3 regions of the Lysinibacillus sp. EB106-09-02-XG168 genome follow, and region 1 is predicted to be linked to each of the others. Evidence: a T-box and tRNA genes for the amino acid it is inferred to sense, from the RefSeq annotation. Region 1 holds a T-box; the other regions hold tRNA genes.
What was found. A T-box is a leader RNA that pairs with one kind of tRNA and senses whether it is charged. The one in region 1 lies ahead of tyrS (tyrosine--tRNA ligase), so its partner is inferred to be a tRNA-Tyr.

Region 1 (2,228 bases):
CCAGAATACCTATTCGTATTTACAACAGGTGACGGTTCTGAACGTTTAAAAGAATTCCAAGAAGAAACAATTTGGAAAAACATGAACGCAGTTAAGAACAACCACGTATTTATTATTAAAAATGATGCAGTCAATAAAGGATACTTCCCTCTTGGTAAAGAAATGATTTTAGATGAAATTGCTGAATTTGTTTTAGGGAAATAATAAAAGATAGAATCACCTTCGTTATTCGAAGGTGATTTTATCTTTTCTACCCTTTTACGAATAATTAACTTAATCACTCTTATTTTATAAATCGTATAAATCGTTTCTTCCCAATTTGTAAAACTTCATCATTCATTAAGATTTTATCAATATCATCTACTGTAAGTTTTTCACCATTTAAAGAAACGCCATTTTGTTTCATTAAACGTATAAATTCACTTTTACTTTTAATATAGTCTTTGGCAATTAATGAGGGAATAATATCTAGTACAGATTCTTTTCCTATTTCAATTACTATCGAGGGTATGTTATCAGGGATTTTTTTCTTTTGAAATGCTGTTTCAAAATATTACTTCGCTTCCTTCATAGACTTTCCCCCATGATACAAAGTAGTAATAATTTCTGCTAACTCTAGTTTGATATCTCGCGGATTTTCACCTTTTAATAATCGCTCTTCCACTTCTTTAATCACGTTAGGATGTTCATCTGTTGCAAGTTCAAAATATTTAATAATTAATGCATCAGGTACTTCCATTACTTTTTTGAACATTACTTCTGGTACTTCATTTACGCCAATATAATTCCCTAAGCTTTTACTCATTTTTTCAACACCATCTAAACCTTCTAATAACGGCATGAAAATGGCAATTTGTTTCTCAAGCCCTAAATGCTTTTGTAATGTGCGCCCCATTAAAATATTAAACGTTTGGTCGGTACCGCCTAATTCAATATCAGCAAAAGTTTCGACTGAATCATACGCTTGCATTAAAGGATAGAAAAATTCATGAATGCCAATTGGCACATGATTGTTATAGCGCTTTTGGAAATCATCACGTTCTAACATACGCGCTACAGAAGTCGTCGCAGCTAATTTGATAAACTCCTCAAACGTTAACGTTGATAACCACTCACTATTAAAAGGTACAGCAGTCTTTTCCTTATTTAAAATTTTATAAATTTGCTCACAATATGTTTTAGCGTTTTCCTTTACAATTTCATCACTTAACGCAATGCGCCCTTTTGCTTTTCCTGTTGGGTCTCCTATACGCCCCGTAAAATTGCCAATAATAATGACCACTCGATGACCTAAATCTTGCATTTGTTTAATTTTCCGTAGCACAACAGCATGCCCTAAATGAATGTCTGGCGCAGAAGGATCTAAACCAAGCTTAATCGTTAAAGGCTTTTGTTCCTTAAAAGAATGGTCTAATTTTACTAATAACTCTTCTCTATTAACAATCTTACCTACACCCTTTTGAATAATTTCTAATTGTTCCTCTGGTTTTAAAAACATACAATACAACTCCTTAAATATTGAATTCATATTGCAAGTTCTATAAGAGCAAAAATCAATTTCGCCTTGGCGTAATTACGTCCGAAAGCTAAATCTTCATTCAGCAGATGCTCTTTTGCTAATGAAAATAAAAAAAACGCCCTTTAGGAATTAACCTAAAGGACGCGTATGAACGTGTTACCACCTTAATTTAAGAGTTATTCACATAACCCTTCTCAATAGGTACGGCCAAATGGCGATACCTTTGCAATGATTACGGATGCAAACCCGTCGTAGCCTACTAAAGTTCGGTACGCAGCTCCAAGATGTATTCATTTTAACTTTCCTTGCGCCTCTCATCGACCGGCTACTTTCTGTAAGTTCCATTAAAACTACTCGTTCTCTTCTATGCTTTTACTCTTATACTCCAAACTGTTATCAACAGTTTTTCGTTATGCAAATCTTGTTAATTATTATAGTACCTTTATTTGAATTGTCAATAAATTAAGGTGATACTATTTTTGTAAAGACGATAAGAACACTAAATTATGTTGTTTCTATACATTATCTTACTAACATTATGCCTTACGGTCTTATGGCCGGCTTTAGTACCTTTACCAATGGCTATAAGCATAACGTCTAAATACCTTTCAGAAATATTTAAGATATCTTTTAATTCCTTAGAATCATAGCCTGACATAGTAATTGTGTCAAAACCAGCTTCATTTGCTAACAAAATTAATGACATTGA
Region 2 (2,228 bases), 460 kb from region 1:
GACCGGGATGGACACACCGCTGGTGTACCAGTTGTCTTGCCAAAGGCATCGCTGGGTAGCTATGTGTGGACGGGATAAGTGCTGAAAGCATCTAAGCATGAAGCCCCCCTCAAGATGAGATTTCCCATTACGCAAGTAAGTAAGATCCCTCAAAGACGATGAGGTAGATAGGTTCGAGGTGGAAGTGTGGTGACACATGGAGCTGACGAATACTAATCGATCGAGGACTTAACCAAAATGTTTGAAACATTCAATGCACCGTTTATCCAGTTTTGAAAGAATAAAAACTATTAAAAATATACTTGTAACTTCAACAAAGATATGTTATAATAAGTATTGTCTTTCAAAATAGTCTAGTGATGATGGCAAAGAGGTCACACCCGTTCCCATACCGAACACGGAAGTTAAGCTCTTTAGCGCCGATGGTAGTTGGGGGCTTCCCCCTGTGAGAGTAGGACGTCGCTAGGCTATATGATAAAATTATTCCGAAGTAGCTCAGTTGGTAGTAGCACCTGACTGTTAATCAGGTTGTCGCAGGTTCGAGTCCTGCCTTCGGAGCCATTCTTGGAGAGTTGTCCGAGTGGCCGAAGGAGCACGATTGGAAATCGTGTAGGCGGTTAACACTGTCTCAAGGGTTCAAATCCCTTACTCTCCGCCAGCACTTTAAGGATTTTCCATTCCAAACGATGGCCCCTTGGTCAAGTGGTTAAGACACCGCCCTTTCACGGCGGTAACACGGGTTCGAATCCCGTAGGGGTCACCATTTAATACCCAGATGGAGGATTAGCTCAGCTGGGAGAGCATCTGCCTTACAAGCAGAGGGTCGGCGGTTCGAGCCCGTCATCCTCCACCATTATTTAAATAAATCACCTTATTATCGCGGGGTGGAGCAGTGGTAGCTCGTCGGGCTCATAACCCGAAGGTCGTTGGTTCAAATCCGGCCCCCGCAACCAAAATGGTCCCGTGGTGTAGCGGTTAACATGCCTGCCTGTCACGCAGGAGATCGCCGGTTCGATCCCGGTCGGGACCGCCATTTTTTAAAAATATGGGTCAGTAGCTCAGTTGGTAGAGCATTAGATTGAAGCTCTAAGTGTCGGCGGTTCGATTCCGTCCTGACCCACCATATTTTTTTGCCGGTGTAGCTCAGTTGGTAGAGCAACTGACTTGTAATCAGTAGGTCGTGGGTTCGACTCCTATCGCCGGCACCATGTATTCCCGGAGGGGTAGCGAAGTGGCTAAACGCGGCGGACTGTAAATCCGCTCCTTAGGGTTCGGCGGTTCGAATCCGTCCCCCTCCACCAGTTTTTTATAGGGGCATAGTTTAACGGTAGAATAGAGGTCTCCAAAACCTTTGATGTGGGTTCGATTCCTACTGCCCCTGCCAATTAATTAATTTCATGGCGGTTGTGGCGAAGTGGTTAACGCACCTGATTGTGGTTCAGGCATTCGTGGGTTCGATTCCCATCAGTCGCCCCATTTAATTTAAAATAATAAAATATAATAATATGGCGGTTGTGGCGAAGTGGTTAACGCACCTGATTGTGGTTCAGGCATTCGTGGGTTCGATTCCCATCAGTCGCCCCATTTATATATTTAACTTTTGGGATATAGCCAAGCGGTAAGGCAACGGATTTTGATTCCGTCACGCCCTGGTTCGAATCCAGGTATCCCAGCCATTTATTGCGGAAGTAGTTCAGTGGTAGAACACCACCTTGCCAAGGTGGGGGTCGCGAGTTCGAACCTCGTCTTCCGCTCCAATTATTAAGGCGGCATAGCCAAGTGGTAAGGCACAGGTCTGCAACACCTTTATCACCGGTTCAAATCCGGTTGCCGCCTCCATAATTTATTACTCAATCGGTTTATCCGATTTTTTTTATCTCCATTGTGCCGGTGTGGCGGAATTGGCAGACGCGCACGACTCAAAATCGTGTTCCTTTGGAGTGTCGGTTCGACCCCGACCACCGGTATCTTTAGTTTAATTTACGTTACGATAAAAAAGTTAAGAAAGCTCATAAACCTTGATATGATAGGGTTTATGAGCTTTTTGCATTTCCTGAGAATAAGATAGAAAACGATAAGAATTGATTTTGTTTTACACAAATTTTACACATAATCAGATTTGTTTTACAGTAGTAATCCAAAGTGATGCACCAGCAGCACGAACGTTTTTGTAACAGCAGTAACAATAATAGAAGCTATTAAGTTAAACAGGAGTTTAACAAGGAGAA
Region 3 (2,228 bases), 4.4 Mb from region 1:
AAATGGACTCGAACCATCGACCTCACGCTTATCAGGCGTGCGCTCTAACCAGCTGAGCTATAGGCCCATTATTTTGGAGCGGGTGATGAGAATCGAACTCACGACATCAGCTTGGAAGGCTGAGGTTTTACCATTAAACTACACCCGCAAATGGTGGGTCAGGACGGAATCGAACCGCCGACACTTAGAGCTTCAATCTAATGCTCTACCAACTGAGCTACTGACCCGAAAAAATATGGAGGAGGTAGAGGGATTCGAACCCCCGCGCGGTGTTACCCGCCTGTCGGTTTTCAAGACCGATCCCTTCAGCCAGACTTGGGTATACCTCCGTAATATATAAATGGTGGAGCCTAGCGGGATCGAACCGCTGACCTCCTGCGTGCAAGGCAGGCGCTCTCCCAGCTGAGCTAAGGCCCCTTGTTAGGAAAGATGGTCGGAATGACAGGATTCGAACCTACGACCCCTTGGTCCCAAACCAAGTGCTCTACCAAGCTGAGCTACATTCCGATACTATTAGGCTTTATTTGGCGCGCCCGACAGGAGTCGAACCCATAACCTTCTGATCCGTAGTCAGACGCTCTATCCAATTGAGCTACGGGCGCATTTATAAAAACTGATGAGCCATGAAGGACTCGAACCTTCGACCCTCTGATTAAAAGTCAGATGCTCTACCAACTGAGCTAATGGCTCCTATTAAAAAATGAATGGCTGGGGTACTAGGATTCGAACCTAGGCATGACGGAATCAAAATCCGTTGCCTTACCGCTTGGCTATACCCCAATTATTAAAATGGGGCGACTGATGGGAATCGAACCCACGAATGCCGGAACCACAATCCGGTGCGTTAACCACTTCGCCACAATCGCCACTATATATAATCACAGTAGTGTTTGATAACGAGTACCTAGAAACCTGGCAGGGGCAGTAGGAATCGAACCCACACCAAAGGTTTTGGAGACCTCTATTCTACCGTTGAACTATGCCCCTAAAAATGGTGGAGGGGGACGGATTCGAACCGCCGAACCCTAAGGAGCGGATTTACAGTCCGCCGCGTTTAGCCTCTTCGCTACCCCTCCAAGGGATGATGCCGGCGATAGGAGTCGAACCCACGACCTACTGATTACAAGTCAGTTGCTCTACCAACTGAGCTACACCGGCAAAAAAAAATGGCGGTCCCGACCGGGATCGAACCGGCGATCTCCTGCGTGACAGGCAGGCATGTTAACCGCTACACCACGGGACCATTTTGGTTGCGGGGGCCGGATTTGAACCAACGACCTTCGGGTTATGAGCCCGACGAGCTACCACTGCTCCACCCCGCGATAATAGAGTGCTTGATAAAAAAATGGTGGAGGATGACGGGCTCGAACCGCCGACCCCCTGCTTGTAAGGCAGGTGCTCTCCCAGCTGAGCTAATCCTCCTGGGTATAATGCCTAGCGACGTCCTACTCTCACAGGGGGAAGCCCCCAACTACCATCGGCGCTAAAGAGCTTAACTTCCGTGTTCGGTATGGGAACGGGTGTGACCTCTTTGCCATCATCACTAGACTATTTTCGGCTTTCAATATACGTCGCATTTCTTCGTCAGCTTCAGTCGTTCAGTCAGTCACGTACTTAAGTACGCTCCTTCCCTCTCTCCATCGCTTCCTCGAACTACTCGTATCTTGAAACCCTATATGAAAGAAATTGTTCTTTCAAAACTGGATAAACGGTTCATTGAATGTTTCAAACATGTTGGTTAAGTCCTCGATCGATTAGTATTCGTCAGCTCCATGTGTCACCACACTTCCACCTCGAACCTATCTACCTCATCGTCTTTGAGGGATCTTACTTACTTGCGTAATGGGAAATCTCATCTTGAGGGGGGCTTCATGCTTAGATGCTTTCAGCACTTATCCCGTCCACACATAGCTACCCAGCGATGCCTTTGGCAAGACAACTGGTACACCAGCGGTGTGTCCATCCCGGTCCTCTCGTACTAAGGACAGCTCCTCTCAAATTTCCTACGCCCACGACGGATAGGGACCGAACTGTCTCACGACGTTCTGAACCCAGCTCGCGTACCGCTTTAATGGGCGAACAGCCCAACCCTTGGGACCGACTACAGCCCCAGGATGCGATGAGCCGACATCGAGGTGCCAAACCTCCCCGTCGATGTGGACTCTTGGGGGAGATAAGCCTGTTATCCCCGGGGTAGCTTTTATCCGTTGAGCGATGGCCCTTCCATG

Region 2: it has a tRNA-Tyr gene. The T-box ahead of tyrS (tyrosine--tRNA ligase) is inferred to sense a tRNA for this amino acid. The anticodon was not compared.
Region 3: it has a tRNA-Tyr gene. The T-box ahead of tyrS (tyrosine--tRNA ligase) is inferred to sense a tRNA for this amino acid. The anticodon was not compared.

What each region holds. Positions count from the first base shown of each region.
Region 1 covers NZ_JBYTDN010000003.1:4,598,480-4,600,707, forward strand. Annotated here, with positions in the region: gene AC3WSO_RS23260 (ABC transporter substrate-binding protein) at 1-204, shown strand, start outside; partial or broken gene tyrS (tyrosine--tRNA ligase) at 284-1,498, opposite strand; T-box leader at 1,654-1,895, opposite strand; gene AC3WSO_RS23270 (nitroreductase family protein) at 2,019-2,228, opposite strand, start outside.
Region 2 covers NZ_JBYTDN010000003.1:4,140,699-4,142,926, reverse strand. Annotated here, with positions in the region: rRNA gene AC3WSO_RS21070 (23S ribosomal RNA) at 1-236, shown strand, start outside; rRNA gene rrf (5S ribosomal RNA) at 353-468, shown strand; tRNA gene AC3WSO_RS21060 (tRNA-Asn) at 485-561, shown strand; tRNA gene AC3WSO_RS21055 (tRNA-Ser) at 567-658, shown strand; tRNA gene AC3WSO_RS21050 (tRNA-Glu) at 689-763, shown strand; tRNA gene AC3WSO_RS21045 (tRNA-Val) at 778-853, shown strand; tRNA gene AC3WSO_RS21040 (tRNA-Met) at 879-953, shown strand; tRNA gene AC3WSO_RS21035 (tRNA-Asp) at 958-1,033, shown strand; tRNA gene AC3WSO_RS21030 (tRNA-Phe) at 1,048-1,123, shown strand; tRNA gene AC3WSO_RS21025 (tRNA-Thr) at 1,133-1,208, shown strand; tRNA gene AC3WSO_RS21020 (tRNA-Tyr) at 1,218-1,301, shown strand; tRNA gene AC3WSO_RS21015 (tRNA-Trp) at 1,311-1,384, shown strand; tRNA gene AC3WSO_RS21010 (tRNA-His) at 1,401-1,476, shown strand; tRNA gene AC3WSO_RS21005 (tRNA-His) at 1,509-1,584, shown strand; tRNA gene AC3WSO_RS21000 (tRNA-Gln) at 1,602-1,676, shown strand; tRNA gene AC3WSO_RS20995 (tRNA-Gly) at 1,683-1,757, shown strand; tRNA gene AC3WSO_RS20990 (tRNA-Cys) at 1,766-1,839, shown strand; tRNA gene AC3WSO_RS20985 (tRNA-Leu) at 1,887-1,967, shown strand.
Region 3 covers NZ_JBYTDN010000003.1:226,062-228,289, reverse strand. Annotated here, with positions in the region: tRNA gene AC3WSO_RS02275 (tRNA-Ile) at 1-67, opposite strand, end outside; tRNA gene AC3WSO_RS02270 (tRNA-Gly) at 75-148, opposite strand; tRNA gene AC3WSO_RS02265 (tRNA-Phe) at 152-227, opposite strand; tRNA gene AC3WSO_RS02260 (tRNA-Ser) at 237-329, opposite strand; tRNA gene AC3WSO_RS02255 (tRNA-Ala) at 342-417, opposite strand; tRNA gene AC3WSO_RS02250 (tRNA-Pro) at 431-507, opposite strand; tRNA gene AC3WSO_RS02245 (tRNA-Arg) at 526-602, opposite strand; tRNA gene AC3WSO_RS02240 (tRNA-Lys) at 618-690, opposite strand; tRNA gene AC3WSO_RS02235 (tRNA-Gln) at 706-780, opposite strand; tRNA gene AC3WSO_RS02230 (tRNA-His) at 791-866, opposite strand; tRNA gene AC3WSO_RS02225 (tRNA-Trp) at 914-987, opposite strand; tRNA gene AC3WSO_RS02220 (tRNA-Tyr) at 993-1,076, opposite strand; tRNA gene AC3WSO_RS02215 (tRNA-Thr) at 1,086-1,158, opposite strand; tRNA gene AC3WSO_RS02210 (tRNA-Asp) at 1,168-1,243, opposite strand; tRNA gene AC3WSO_RS02205 (tRNA-Met) at 1,248-1,322, opposite strand; tRNA gene AC3WSO_RS02200 (tRNA-Val) at 1,347-1,422, opposite strand; rRNA gene rrf (5S ribosomal RNA) at 1,433-1,548, opposite strand; rRNA gene AC3WSO_RS02190 (23S ribosomal RNA) at 1,735-2,228, opposite strand, start outside.